One region of the Azotobacter armeniacus genome, then DNA from elsewhere that is predicted to be linked to it. Evidence: predicted binding sites of a transcription regulator. Region 1 holds the regulator's gene; each other region holds the start of a gene.
What was found. Region 1 encodes sigma-54, which starts transcription at its own class of promoters, with help from an activator protein. Its sites were predicted from a motif close to ANTGGCATNNANNTTGCTNT; they were not measured.
Positions count from the first base shown of each region.

Region 2: glnK (P-II family nitrogen regulator) is a predicted target of sigma-54. The motif match lies at 2,472-2,491, and genes of this name have one in related genera.
Region 3: ACYVD0_RS07520 (circularly permuted type 2 ATP-grasp protein) is a predicted target of sigma-54. The motif match lies at 2,695-2,714, and genes of this name have one in related genera.

Region 1 is NZ_BAAGYK010000003.1:49,671-54,433, reverse strand. Features, by position in the region: gene ACYVD0_RS00775 (HPr family phosphocarrier protein) at 1-137, opposite strand, end outside; gene rapZ (RapZ family nucleotide-binding protein) at 153-1,010, opposite strand; gene ptsN (PTS IIA-like nitrogen regulatory protein PtsN) at 1,106-1,570, opposite strand; gene hpf (ribosome-associated translation inhibitor RaiA) at 1,583-1,891, opposite strand; gene ACYVD0_RS00755 (RNA polymerase factor sigma-54) at 2,007-3,515, opposite strand; gene lptB (LPS export ABC transporter ATP-binding protein) at 3,647-4,372, opposite strand; gene lptA (lipopolysaccharide transport periplasmic protein LptA) at 4,372-4,763, opposite strand, start outside.
Region 2 is NZ_BAAGYK010000103.1:2,528-7,290, forward strand. Features, by position in the region: partial or broken gene ACYVD0_RS13675 (SPFH domain-containing protein) at 1-434, shown strand, start outside; gene ACYVD0_RS13680 (YifB family Mg chelatase-like AAA ATPase) at 482-1,975, opposite strand; gene ACYVD0_RS13685 (accessory factor UbiK family protein) at 2,007-2,282, opposite strand; gene glnK (P-II family nitrogen regulator) at 2,647-2,985, shown strand; gene ACYVD0_RS13695 (ammonium transporter) at 3,018-4,334, shown strand; gene ACYVD0_RS13700 (YjbQ family protein) at 4,490-4,763, shown strand, end outside.
Region 3 is NZ_BAAGYK010000033.1:153,286-158,048, reverse strand. Features, by position in the region: gene ACYVD0_RS07535 (amidase) at 1-254, shown strand, start outside; gene ACYVD0_RS07530 (phospholipase D-like domain-containing protein) at 452-1,612, shown strand; gene ACYVD0_RS07525 (DJ-1/PfpI family protein) at 1,709-2,341, shown strand; gene ACYVD0_RS07520 (circularly permuted type 2 ATP-grasp protein) at 2,744-4,153, shown strand; gene ACYVD0_RS07515 (alpha-E domain-containing protein) at 4,167-4,763, shown strand, end outside.

The sequences.
Region 1 (4,763 bases):
TTGCCGTCGACCAGGTTCTCCGGGGCTCGACCGATGCGCACCGCACAGGCGTAGCGCCCGGCGACCCCGACGAACTTGGCCGCTGCCCGGGCATGCAGCCCAAGCTTATTGATGATGGTGACTTCGCAGGCGGGCATCGCGTTATCCATCCTTCAGCAGAGGTCGCGGTGGCGAACCTGAACGTTCTTGAGTGACTGCTTCAATGCCCGGCCAAGCCGGTTGGCCAGGTAGACCGAGCGGTGATGGCCGCCGGTGCAGCCGATCGCGATGGTGACATAGGCGCGGTTGCTGGCGGCGAAGCGGGGCAGCCATTTCTGCAGATAGGCCTGGATGTCTTGGTACATCTCCTCGACGTCCGGCTGAGCGGCAAGGTAGTCGGCGACCGGTTGATCCAATCCGGAAAAATTGCGTAGATCCGGCTTCCAGTACGGATTGGGCAGGCAGCGCACATCGAACACCAGATCTGCATCCACCGGCATCCCCCGCTTGAAGCCAAAGGATTCGAACAGAAAGGCCGTTCCCGGTTCAGGCTTGTTCAGCAGGCGCAGCTTGAGCGTGTCGCGCAGCTGGTAGAGGTTGAGGTGGGTGGTGTCGATCTTGAGGTCGGCCAGATCCTTGATCGGAGCGAGTAGCCGGCTTTCGTAGCAGATCGCTTCGGCCAGCGAACGGTTCTCGTTGGTCAGCGGATGGCGTCGGCGGGTTTCCGAGAAGCGCTTGAGTAGGGTTTCGTCATCGGCGTCCAGATAGAGCAGGTCGCAGAGGATATAGCGGGTGCGCACCTCTGTCAGCAGTTCGGGGAAGCGTTTCAGCTGGCTGGGCAGGTTGCGTGCGTCAATAGATACCGCGACCTGGGGCTGGATCAGTTCGGTATGCAGCAGCGCCCGTTCGGCCAGTTCGGGGAGCAGGATGGCCGGCAAGTTGTCGATGCAGAAGAAGCCGTTGTCTTCCAGGATATCGAGGGCGGTGCTTTTGCCCGAACCGGAGCGGCCGCTGACGATAATCACGCGCATGATAAGAGTTTTCCGTCGCCAGGAGTGATTACCGAAAGCCGGGCTGCCAATTGCTCGTTCACAGTCGACGAACCTCCGTACTCCTGGACGGAATCCTACTGGCCCTTCTGGGCGTCCGCCACGACCTGGTAAAGGGCTTCGTTGCTCTCGACCTGGCGCAGACGCTCGCGTACCTCGCTGCGATCGAGCATGCTAGCGATCTGGCGAAGCAATTGCAGATGTTCGTCGGTGGCGGCTTCCGGAACCAGCAGGACGAATAGCAGGTCGACCGGAATGCCGTCGATCGCATCGAAATCGATCGGAGCGTCCAGCCGCAGCAGGGCGCTGATCGGGGCGGGGCAACCGGGAAGACGGCAATGGGGGATGGCGATGCCATTGCCAAAGCCAGTCGAACCCAGCTTTTCACGGGCAATCAGGCTCTCGAAAATGGTCTGCTGATCCAGGTCGGGCATCTCGCGAGCGACCAGATTGGCGATGTATTCGAGAGCGCGCTTCTTGCTGCCCCCCGGCACGTTCACCAGGGAGCGGCCGGGAGTCAGGATGTCTTCGAGTCTGATCATAGGGCGGAGGAGTCAGCGGGCCGTAGCGCCCTGCTGGCGTTCAATCTGCTTTTCCTTGTGCTTGATCAGTTGACGGTCAAGCTTGTCGACGAGCAGGTCGATGGCGGCGTACATGTCTTCATGCTCGGCATTAGCGACTACTTCGGCACCGGAGACATGCAGGGTTGCTTCGATCTTCTGCTTGAGCTTTTCGACTGTCATGATCACCTGAACATTGGTGATGCGATCGAAGTGGCGTTCGAGCCGGCTGATCTTCTCCTCGACATAGTTACGTAGGGCGTCGGTCACATCCAGCTGATGTCCACTGATGTTGACTTGCATACCGCTTTCTCCTTATTTCTGTTTTAACGCAGGCTGACGGGCCTGCTACCGGTATACGCTGCTTCGACTAGCCGCTGAAGGGCTGCTGCTGTATCGATGGCTCGGCTCGATCCCGTTACATGAGTCGCTTGCGTTCGCTGGAAGGCGCAATACTGAGCGATTCCCGGTATTTGGCGACTGTGCGGCGAGCCACCTGTATGCCCTGTTCTTCCAGTAAACCAGCGATCTTGCTGTCGCTCAATGGCTTTTTCGGATTTTCCGCGGCAACTAGTTTTTTGATGATGGCGCGGATGGCGGTGGACGAGCACTCACCGCCCTCAGCGGTGCTGACGTGGCTTGAGAAGAAATACTTCAGCTCGTAGATGCCGCGCGGAGTATGCATGTACTTCTGGGTAGTGACCCGGGAGATAGTCGATTCGTGCATGCCAACGGCTTCGGCGATGTCATGCAGCACCAGCGGTTTCATGGCTTCTTCACCATAGTCGAGGAAGCCCCGCTGGTGTTCGACGATCTGCGTGGATACCTTCATCAAGGTCTCGTTGCGGCTCTGCAGGCTCTTGATGAACCAGCGCGCTTCCTGCAGCTGGTTGCGCATGAAGGTGTTGTCGGCGCTGGCATCTGCACGTCTGATGAAGCCGGCGTAATGGGGGTTGATGCGCAGGCGCGGCACTGCTTCCTGGTTGAGCTCCACCAGCCATCGATCATTGTGCTTGCGTACGATGACGTCGGGCACCACGTATTCGGGCTCGCCCGCCTCGATCTGTGCGCCGGGGCGTGGGTTGAGGCTCTGAATCAGTTCGATCACCGGGCGCAGCTCCTCCTCCTTGAGCTTCATGCGCCGCATCAGTTGGGTGAAGTCGCGGTTGCCGAGCAGGTCGAGATAGCTCCCGGCCAGCCGTTGCGCCTCTTCCAGCCAGGGAGTGTCGGCCGGCAGCTGGCGCAGCTGCAGTAGCAGCGATTCTCTGAGATCGCGTGCGGCGACGCCTGCCGGCTCGAACTGCTGGATGCGGCGTAGCACCATTTCCATTTCGTCGAGTTCGATGCCCATCTCCGGGTCCAGGGAGGCGAGGATTTCCTCCAGCGAGGCTTCCAGATAGCCGTCGCTGTTGATGCTGTCGATCAGGGTGACAGCGATCAGGCGGTCGGTGTCCGACATCGGGGCCAGGTTGAGCTGCCAGAATAGGTGGCTCTGCAGGCTTTCGCCCGTAGAGGTACGGGTGGTGAAATCCCACTCGTCATCGTCGTCGCTGCTCGGCAGGCTGCTGGCGCTGGTCTGGTAGATGTCTTCCCAGGCGGTATCCACCGGCAGCTCGCTGGGGATGCGCTCGTGCCAGTCGCCATCCTCCAGGTTGCCGCCGTCCTCGCTGGCGGATGAGCTCTCGTAGCTCTCCTGATAGGAGCCTTGTGCGGCATCCGCTGACTGGTCGCCATGTTCGGCCAGCGTATCCGGGCTGTCGTAGTCCTCAGCTTCTTCCTGACGTTCCAGCATGGGGTTGGAGTCGAGGGCCTCCTGGATTTCCTGCTGAAGATCCAGGGTCGATAGTTGGAGCAGACGGATGGCCTGTTGCAGCTGTGGGGTCATCGTCAGCTGCTGACCCATCTTAAGGACTAGCGATGGTTTCATATTATAGGAAGCACCATATTTGCCGAAGCATTCGCGTCAATCACTACGAGGCGACGATGCGCCTTCTTAAAGCAAATTTTATGCCTGATTATAACGGAATTTGACTGGTCTATCCCATTCAATAGGGCGCCTCATAGCCGGAATTCGTGGCCGAGATAGACTTCCTGCACCAGTTTGTTGGTGAGGATGGCCTCGGCATCGCCTTCGGCTATCAGCTGCCCATCGTTGACAATGTAGGCGGTTTCGCAGATGTCCAGCGTCTCACGCACGTTATGGTCGGTGATCAGGATGCCGATGCCCTTGTTTTTCAGGTGATGGATAATCTGCTTGATATCATTCACCGAGATCGGGTCGACGCCGGCAAAGGGCTCGTCGAGCAGGATGAACTTCGGCGTGCTGGCCAGAGCGCGGGCAATTTCGACCCGGCGCCGTTCGCCGCCCGAGAGGCTCATGCCGAGGCTGTCGCGGATATGGCTGATGTGGAATTCCTGCAGTAGGGCCTCCGCCGCCTGGCGGCGGCCTTCTCCGTCTAGATCCTTACGGGTTTCGAGGATCGCCATGATGTTATCGGCCACCGTAAGCTTGCGGAAGATCGAGGCTTCCTGGGGCAAGTAGCCGATACCGGCCCGGGCGCGGCCGTGCATGGGTCGGTGGGTGACATCATCCTGATCGATCAGGATGCGCCCCTGGTCGGCACGGACCAAGCCGACGATCATGTAGAAGCAGGTGGTCTTGCCGGCCCCGTTGGGGCCGAGCAGGCCGACGATCTGGCCGCTCTCGATGGAGAGGCTGACGTCGCGGACGACCTGGCGGCCCTTGTAGCTCTTGGCCAGATGCTGAGCCTTGAGGGTGGCCATTACTGTGTCTGTCCTGATTGCTGTTTCTTTTTCGGTTGGATGACCATGTCTATCCGTGGTTTCGGGCTGGATATCTTGATTCCGGTGGCACGGCCGGCGTTGACGATCTGTCGCTGAGTGTCGTAGACGATCTTCTCGCCCTCGAAGGTGTTGCCGTCCTGAATTACCCGGGCTTTATCGATCAATACGATGCGTTCGTTTTCCGCGAAGTACTGAATGGTCTGGCCATAAGCTTTGACGATGTTTTTGTCGGGGGCCGGCTTCTGCTCGTAGTAGGCAGGATTGCCGACCGAGGTGAAGACCTTGATCTCGCCGTTGTCATCCTGGGTGATAGTGACCTTGTTGCCGGTGATCTTCAGTGTGCCCTGGGTGATGACCACATCGCCGTGGT
Region 2 (4,763 bases), on a different contig from region 1:
AGAGCATCGCCGACGAGGCGGTGGACTGGGGGCTGACGGTGAAGTCGGTGGAGATCCAGGACATCAAGCCGTCCGAGTCGATGCAGCGGGCAATGGAACTGCAGGCAGCCGCCGAGCGCGAGCGCAAGGCCGCAGTGACCAAGGTCGAGGGCGCGAAGCAGGCGACGATCCTCGAAGCCGAGGCGCGCCTGGAGTCGGCGCGGCGCGACGCCAATGCCCAGGTGCTGCTGGCCGAGGCCTCGTCCGAGGCGATCAGCCGGGTGACCAATGCGGTCGGTACGGAGCCCGGGCCGATGATGTACCTGCTCGGCGAGAAGTACATCACCTCCCTGGAAAAGCTTGCCCAGAGCGGCAACGCCAAGGTGGTGGTGATGCCCGCCGACCTGCAGGAAACTCTGCGCGGCCTGCTCGGCAGGCTGACTGGGCGCAACTGAGGGGACTTTTCCCCTCAACTCAACCCTCTCCCCGGCGGGACGTGTGCTCAGGCGGTGCTGGCCCGGTACTGCAGGGCTTCGGCCAGGTGCACGCGGGCGATGTCCGGCACCGCCTCGAGATCGGCCAGGGTGCGTGCCACCTTGAGGATGCGGTGGGCGGCGCGCAGCGACAGGCCGAGGCGTTCGCAAGCGCATTCCAGCCACTGACGATCTTCGCTGTCCAGTGCGCAGTGTTGGTGCAGACCAGGCAGGTCGAGGAAAGCATTGGGGCAACCTTGGCGTGCGAGCTGGCGGTTGCGCGCCGCCGCCACCTGGGTCGCGGCGCTGGCGGTATCCGGGCCGTCCAGGCGCGGTGCGCCCAGGGCGGTGGCCTCGCGGGTGACGCCGATATGCAGGTCGATGCGGTCGAGCAGCGGGCCGGACAGCTTGGCGCGGTAGCGCTGGATCTGTTCAGGGCTGCAGCGGCAGCGGCCGGCGGGGTCGCCCAGGTAGCCGCAGGGGCAGGGGTTCATCGCCGCGACCAGTTGGAAGCGCGCCGGAAAACGCACCTTGTCGTTGGCCCGGGCGATGACGATCTCGCCGCTTTCCAGGGGCTCGCGCAGCACTTCCAGCACCTTGCGGTCGAACTCCGGCAATTCGTCGAGAAATAATACTCCCTGGTGGGCCAGGGTGATCTCCCCGGGGCGCGGCCGGCTGCCGCCGCCGACCAGCGCTGGTCCCGAGGCGCTGTGGTGCGGCTGACGGAACGGCCGCTTCGGCCAGGCCGCGAGCGGTGCGGCGCCGGCCACCGAGTGGATCGCCGCCACTTCCAGCGCCTCGCGCTCGTCCAAAGGCGGCAGCAGTCCCGGCAGGCGGCTGGCCAGAAGGGTCTTTCCGGTTCCCGGCGGGCCGCTGAGCAGCAGGTTGTGGGAGCCGGCGGCGGCCACCAGCAGGGCACGCTTGGCCGCGGCCTGGCCCTGCACTTCGGCGAGGTCGGGGTAGGATGGCGCCTGGCGCAGCAGGCCCTGGGCCTGGTAGGGCGCCAGCGGGGCCTGGCCGTTCAGGTGGGCGGCCAGCTCCAGCAGGTGGTCGACGGCCAGCACGGTCAGTCCCGAGGCCAGGCTGGCCTCCTCGGCGTTCGCCCGCGGCACCACAAGGGTGCGTCCGGCGGCGCGGGCGGCCAGCGCGGCGGGCAGCACGCCCTGGACCGGCCGCAGGCTGCCGGAGAGGGCCAGCTCGCCGAGGCATTCCAGGGGGCCGAGGGCCTCGGTGGGCAGCTGCTCGCTGGCAGCGAGGATGCCGAGGGCGATGGCCAGGTCGAAGCGTCCGCCGTCCTTGGGCAGGTCGGCGGGTGCCAGATTGAGGGTGATGCGCCGCGCCGGAAAGTCGAAGCCGGAGGTGAGGATGGCGCTGCGCACGCGGTCCTTGCTCTCGCGGACCGCGGTTTCCGGCAGGCCGACCAGGGTCAGCGCCGGCAGGCCGTTGGCGAGGTGAGCCTCCACGGTGACGGCGGGCGCTTCGACGCCCACCTGGGCGCGGCTGTGGACGATGGCCAGGGACATGGATCTCTCCTTGATCGCATTCCCCGCACGCTCAGGCGGCGGGCGGGGTGGGGGGCTGTTCGCCCAGGCGTGCCTCGAGTTCGGCGACCTTGGCTTCCAGAGCCTCCAGGCGGGCGCGGGTGTGGGCGAGGACGGCCATCTGGCTGTCGAACTCTTCCCGGCTGACCAGATCGAGTTTGCTGAAGGCGCTCTGCAGCAGGGCCTTGAGCTGGGCTTCGAGCTCGCGTGGCGGGAGTGGCGCCTCGCCGTTGAACAGGCGGGCGGCATGGGTGCTGAGGGTGTCGAACAGGGCTTTGGGTGGCAGCATGATACGGTTCCGGAGTCAATCGGTCGGCAGTGTAGCACGGGGCATCGGCAAGACTGCCGAGAGGTGTTGTGCACGGTTTTTGTGCTGGCGTGCGCTGGACTGCGCACTGAATGGGTGCGGGATTTTCCCGTAGCGCTTTAGAGAAGTTCTATAACCGTTTGCTAATAGGGGTTTTTGCCGTTTGTCGATAGCGGTATGATTTTTGCCTTTGCGAAGGCATGGGATCCAGCGTGCTCGCCAGAGCCGGGTGCCGTCGAGCGGGTCGGCCCGAGATACCCGCGCGTTACAAAGCCAGACACTGCGCTTAGACTTGAATTGGGGTCGTTTTTTCCTGGGGCAAGTCCACTACACGGAGATACGTTTCATGAAGCTAGTCACTGCCATCATCAAGCCGTTCAAGCTGGACGACGTACGCGAGTCGCTGTCGGAGATTGGGGTGCAGGGCATCACCGTCACCGAAGTCAAGGGGTTTGGCCGGCAGAAGGGTCATACCGAGCTGTACCGGGGTGCGGAGTACGTGGTCGACTTTCTGCCCAAGGTGAAGATCGATGTGGCCATCGAGGACGGCCAACTCGATCACGTCATCGAGGCGATCACCAAAGCTGCCAACACCGGCAAGATCGGTGACGGCAAGATTTTCGTAGTCAATCTAGAACAGGCCATCCGCATCCGTACCGGCGAAACCGGCACCGACGCGATCTGAGCCTACGATCCCCCCGCCCCAGGAGATAACCAATGATGTTGCGCAAAAGCGCAGGGCTCGCTGCCCTTCCCTCTCTCTTCTTGCCTGCTCTAGCCAGCGCCCAGGAGGCCACGTTGGACTCCGGCGATACCGCCTGGATGCTCACCGCCACGGCGCTGGTGCTGTTCATGACCGTTCCCGGTCTGGCGCTGTTCTACGGCGGCATGGTGCGCTCGAAGAATGTGCTCTCGGTGATGATGCAGTGTTTTGCCATCACCGGCCTGATCAGCGTGCTCTGGGTCCTTTTCGGCTACAGCATCGCCTTCGACACCACCGGCATGGAAGAGGGCGTGCTCAACTTCAGCTCCTTCGTTGGCGGTTTGGAGAAGGCCTTTCTCAGCGGGTTGACCACCGACAGCCTGGTTGGCACCTTTCCTGAAAGCGTCTTCATCACCTTCCAGATGACTTTCGCCATCATCACTCCGGCGCTGATCACCGGTGCTTTCGCCGAGCGCATGAAGTTCTCATCGATGCTGGTGTTCATGTCCGTCTGGTTCCTGCTGGTCTACGCGCCCATCGCCCACATGGTCTGGAGCGGCAACGGCGCGCTGATGTGGGACTGGGGCGTGCTTGACTTCGCTGGCGGCACCGTGGTGCACATCAACGCCGGTGTCGCCGGCCTGATGGCCTGCCTGGTGCTGGGCAAGCGCAAGGGCTACCCGGGCGTCGCCATGACCCCGCACAACCTCGGCTACACCCTGATCGGCGCGGCCATGCTGTGGGTCGGCTGGTTCGGCTTCAATGCCGGTTCCGCGATCGCCGCCAACGGCACCGCCGGTATGGCCATGCTGGTGACCCAGATCGCCACTGCCGCCGCGGCACTGACCTGGATGGTCGCCGAGTGGCTGACCCACGGCAAGCCGAGCGCCCTGGGCATCGCCTCCGGCGTGGTCGCCGGCCTGGTGGCCATCACCCCGGCCGCCGGCACCGTCGGCCCGATGGGCGCCCTGGTGATCGGTCTGGCCTCCGGCGCAATCTGTTTCTACTGCGCCACCAGCCTGAAGCGCAACCTCGGCTATGACGATTCCCTCGATGCCTTCGGCGTGCACGGTATCGGCGGCATCGTCGGTGCGCTGCTGACCGGCCTGTTCGCGGCACCGGCCCTGGGTGGTTTCGGCGAGGTGGACAGCATCGCCAGCCAGCTGTGGATCCAGACCAAGGGTGTGCTCTTCACCGTGATCTACACCGGTGTCGTCACCTTCGCGATCCTCAAGGTGATCGAGCGGGTGATGGGCCTGCGCATCAGCGATGAGGAAGAAACCATCGGTCTCGACCTCTCCCTGCACAACGAGCGCGGCTACAACATCTGAGGGTCGGGAGGGCGGCCGGAGCGATCCGGCCGCCATTCTCCCTGCGGCCGTGCTCCGGCAATGGTCGCAAACCGTCAAAAGGGCGCCATCGGCGCCCTTTGCTTTTTTCTGTGCCGCGCTAGAATTCCCGCGGCAGAATCCTGGAGCTGTGGCAGATGTGGCAACAGACGACTATCACCCTGCGTGCGCGGCCGCGCGGCTTCCATCTGGTGACCGACGAGCTGCTTGCCGGCCTGCCGGAGCTGGCCTCCTGCCGGGTGGGGCTGCTGCACCTCTGGCTGCAGCACACCTCGGCCTCGTTGACGATCAACGAGAATGCCGACGCGGCGGTGCGGCGCGATTTCGAGCGCTTCTTCAACCGTCTGGTGCCCCAGGGCGACGGCGGCTACGAACATGACTATGAAGGGCCGGACGATCTGCCAGCGCACT
Region 3 (4,763 bases), on a different contig from region 1:
TGGCGGCCTTCCCCGACATCATCGGCGCCTATACCGCCAAGGAGTACTGCTCCTGCCGCTATGTGAGCGGCAACCCAGCGGACTACTGCCATGTCTATATTCAGCAGTACATTCCGATCGACCGGCTGCACGACGAGCCGGCCAGCCGGAAGGTGACTGCCCGTGGTCTGGGACGCACCCACAGCGCCGTCTGGCTAGGTCCGCGTGAGGGCTGCCGCCTGCTGGCCGAAGAAGAGGCTTCACCCGCTTCCTGAGCCTGCGTCCCTGGTCACGCCGGCGAGCTTTCGGCGGCGGGCTGGAGCGGTTATTGTCCTGCGCTCGGTCTTCAAGCGAGAGGTTGCATGCACAAACCCTTTACCCATTTGCTGTCCAGGTGGTTGCCTCCGGCAGGGAAGCGGCTTTCCCTGGCGGGAGCGTTCGTCTCCGCCGACCTTGCCTGCCGGGAGCGATGATGCAGGGCGGTGCGGTCTTTCCCTGGCGTGGCGGCAATTGCTTCAGTCTGCTGATCGACGGCGAGGCGTTCTTTCCACGCATGCTCGCGGCCATCGCCGGCGCCAAATGGCGAATCGATCTGGAGCTGTATCTGATCAAGGATGGCCACTGTGCCAGCCTGCTGGTCGAGGCGCTGGTCGCCGCGGCCCTGCGTGGCGTGCAGGTGCGCTGCCTGTTCGATGGCTTCGGTGCCCTCGGACTCGGCGCGGCCCTGCGCACCCGGTTGACCGAGGCAGGCGTCGCCCTGGTACTGTTCAATCCCCTGCGCTGGCACTTCGGGCTGCATAACCTGCATCGTGACCATCGCAAGATGCTGCTGGTGGACGATCGCCTGGGCTATGTCGGTGGCACCGGCGCCACCGATGAGTTCTGGGATCCGCAGGATACGAGTGGTCTGTGGCACGAAGTCATGGTGGAAATCTCCGGCCCCCTTCTGGCGGACTGGCGGACGCTGTTCGACCATCAGTGGATGCTCTGTCACGAAGGGGGGCGCTGGCATTCGCAGCGACCGCCGAAGCCGCCGCGCATTCCGCCGGTGCCGCTGCGCCGCGAGGGCTCGGGGCGACTCGCCTATGCCGAGGCGCGCCAGCACCGCGACGTATTGCGGTCATTGATCCGCAGTCTGCATCGCGCGAACCGGCGCATCTGGCTGGCTACGCCGTATTTCCTGCCGACCTGGAAGGTCCGTCGCGCCCTGCTCAAGGCGGCCCGGCGCGGGGTGGAGGTGCGCCTGTTGCTGGCTGGACGCAACACCGACCACCCGCCGGTGCGCTACGCCGGACAACGCTATTACCGCCGCCTGCTGCGGGCTGGCGTGCGCATCTTCGAATACCAGCCGCGCTTCCTGCACCTGAAGATGGTGCTGGTCGATGATTGGGTCAGCGTGGGTTCCTGCAACTTCGATCACTGGAACCTGCGCTTGAATCTGGAAGCCAATCTCGAAACGCGGGATCCCGCCTTCATCGCCGCGACTGTCGAATGCTTCCTCGTCGACTTCCAAGCCAGCCTCGAGGTTGATCAGGAGCACTGGCAGGCTCGCCCCTGGTACCGCCGTCTGCATCAAAGACTGTGGGGCTGGCTGGACCGGCTGGCGGTCGATCTGCTGGATCGCGGCGGTTGAGGCGCCGGCCAGACCGGCGGCGGGTCGACGGCCGAAGGGCGGCAGGGTAGGGTGGATGTCCTGTCGCGCAGATTTCCCAGCTCCCGGTCGGAGAGCATGCGCGCTTTTCTCGTCTTTTTTCTCTTTTTTCAGGAGAAGCCCGTGTCTGCCAAGAAGATTCTCATGTTGGTCGGCGACTATGCCGAAGATTACGAGACCATGGTGCCATTCCAGGCGTTGTTGATGGTCGGCCACGCGGTTCATGCCGTATGCCCGGGCAAGAGCGCCGGACAGAGCGTGCGTACCGCTATCCACGACTTCGAGGGTGATCAGACCTATAGCGAAAAGCCAGGGCACAACTTCGCCCTGAACTTCGATTTCGCCGAGGTGCGCGTCGAGGATTACGACGCGCTATTGATCCCGGGCGGCCGGGCGCCCGAATACCTGCGCCTCGACGAACGCGTGCTGGAGTTGGTGCGAGCCTTCGCCGCAGCGGACAAACCGATCGCGGCGGTTTGCCACGGCGCCCAACTGCTGGCCGCAGCCGGAGTGCTCGAAGGCCGCTCGTGCAGCGCCTATCCGGCCTGCGCTCCCGAGGTGCGGCTGGCTGGAGGCGAATATGTGGACATTCCGCTGGATCAGGCCCATGTTGATGGCAACCTGGTCACTGCTCCGGCCTGGCCGGCGCATCCGGCTTGGCTGGCCAAGTTTATCGGGCTGTTGGGCACCCGGATCATCCTGGAAGGTTGAGATTCCGGAGCAGGGAACCGGCGGGCATTGGCCGGGTGGATGACGATGACCCAGTACGGAGCCGCACAGCCGGCTGAATGCGTGGCTTGTGGGCAGGATGTGCCGGGTGTTGCATTTTTTTTGTGCGCATCGGATCTTGCTGGGCGGGTGGAGGACAATTTTGGTGCATGGATCTCTCGCTTCCCTCGAGCCAGTTCGCGAACCAACCGGCCAGCCAGGGCAAGACCGAGCCGTTCGGGCCAGGTGACCGGCTGGACAGCGCTATGGACGGGGAGCGGCCATCTCGATCTGTCGTCGCCGCCCAGCCGGTCGCGGACGGGCTCCAAGTCATTGATAGAAACAGGAACTTGGCAACTGGCATGAGCTTTGTGAATTTCTTTTATGCACAGCCGAGGAGCATGCATGGATCGCCAATTTTTTGATGAAATGTACGATGCGAACGGCGTCTGCCGCCCGCATTACCGGGGCTTCGCCAACTGGCTGGAGAACACCCCCCAGGAGCTGCTGGCCCAGCGCCGGCGCGAGGCCGATCTTCTGTTTCACCGAGCGGGCATCACCTTCACCCTGTACGGTGACGAGCAGGGCACCGAGCGTCTGATTCCCTTCGACACCATCCCGCGCAGCATTCCGGCCAGCGAGTGGCAGGGGATCGAGGCCGGGTGCATCCAGCGGGTCCAGGCTCTGAACCTGTTTCTGGCCGACATCTACCATGATCAGCGCATTCTCAAGGCCGGTATCATTCCGTCGGAGCAGGTGCTGGCCAACGACGGTTATCAGCAGGTGATGCACGGGCTCGACCTGCATCGCGACATCTACGCGCACATCGCTGGAGTCGACCTGGTGCGTGATGGCGACGGCATCTTCTACGTGCTGGAAGACAACCTGCGCACGCCGAGTGGCGTCAGCTACATGCTGGAAGACCGCAAGATGATGATGCGGCTGTTCCCCGAACTGTTCGCTGCCCAGCGTATCGCCCCCGTCGACCACTACCCGAACCTGCTGCTGGAGACCCTGAAGAGTTCCAGCCCGCTGGACAACCCCAGCGTGGTGGTGCTGACGCCGGGGCGTTACAACAGTGCCTATTTCGAACATGCTTTCCTCGCCCGCGAGATGGGCGTGGAGCTGGTGGAGGGCGCCGACCTGTTCGTCCGCGACGAGCGGGTGTTCATGCGCACCACCGCCGGCGCCAAGCCGGTGGACGTGATCTACCGTCGGCTGGACGATGCCTTCCTCGATCCGCTGGCGTTCAATCCCGAGTCGGTGCTCGGCGTGCCGGGGCTGCTCTCGGCCTATCGCAGCGGCAACGTGATGCTGGCCAACGCCATCGGCACCGGCGTGGCCGACGACAAGTCGATCTATCCCTACGTCACCGACATGATCCGGTTCTACCTGGGCGAGGAGCCGATCCTGCAGAACGTGCCCACCTGGCAATGCCGCAAGCCGCAGGAGCTGTCCCACGTCCTAGCCCATCTGCCCGAGCTGGTGGTCAAGGAAACCCAGGGTTCCGGTGGCTACGGCATGCTGGTGGGGCCTGCGGCCAGCAAGGCCGAGATCGAGGCTTTTCGCGAGCGCCTCAAGGCCCGTCCCGAGGCCTACATCGCCCAGCCGACCCTGAGCCTGTCGACCTGCCCGACCTTCGTCGAAAGCGGTATCGCGCCGCGGCATATCGATCTGCGGCCGTTTGTCCTGAGCGGTCGCGAAACCCGTCTGGTGCCCGGTGGACTCACCCGCGTGGCGCTGCGTGAGGGCTCCCTGGTGGTCAACTCGTCCCAAGGCGGCGGGACCAAGGACACCTGGATCGTCGAGGATTGAAGGAATATCGAGCATGCTAAGTAGAACCGCCGCCGATCTGTACTGGATGTCACGTTATCTGGAGCGCGCCGAGAATCTCGCGCGGATGCTCGACGTCAGCTACTCGCTGTCGCTGATGCCGCAGGACGGCCACGGCAATGGCCTGGACGAACTGGCCATGCCGCTGCTGATCACCGGCACCCTCGAGGATTACCTGCAGCGCCACGGCGAACTGCACGCCGAACGCATGCTGCACTTCTTCGCCCTCGACGCGAGCAACCCGGCCAGCCTGTTCAACTGCCTGGCCGCGGCGCGCAGCAACGCCCATGCGGTGCGCGGGCGGATCACCGCGGACATGTGGGAGAACATCAACGCCACTTGGCTGACCCTGCTCGACCTCGCCGAGCAGGGGCTGAGTGGCTACGGCATCAGCCGTTTCTGCGAGTGGGTCAAGGAGCGCTCGCACCTGTTCCGCGGTGCCACCTATGGAACCCTGATGCGGGGCGATGTGCACAGCTTCATCCGCCTGGGGACCTTCATCGAGCGGGCCGACAACACCCTGCGTCTGCTCGATGCCCGCTATGAACTACTCGGCGCGGACAGCGAGGACCCCAACGACCGTTCGGCTCGC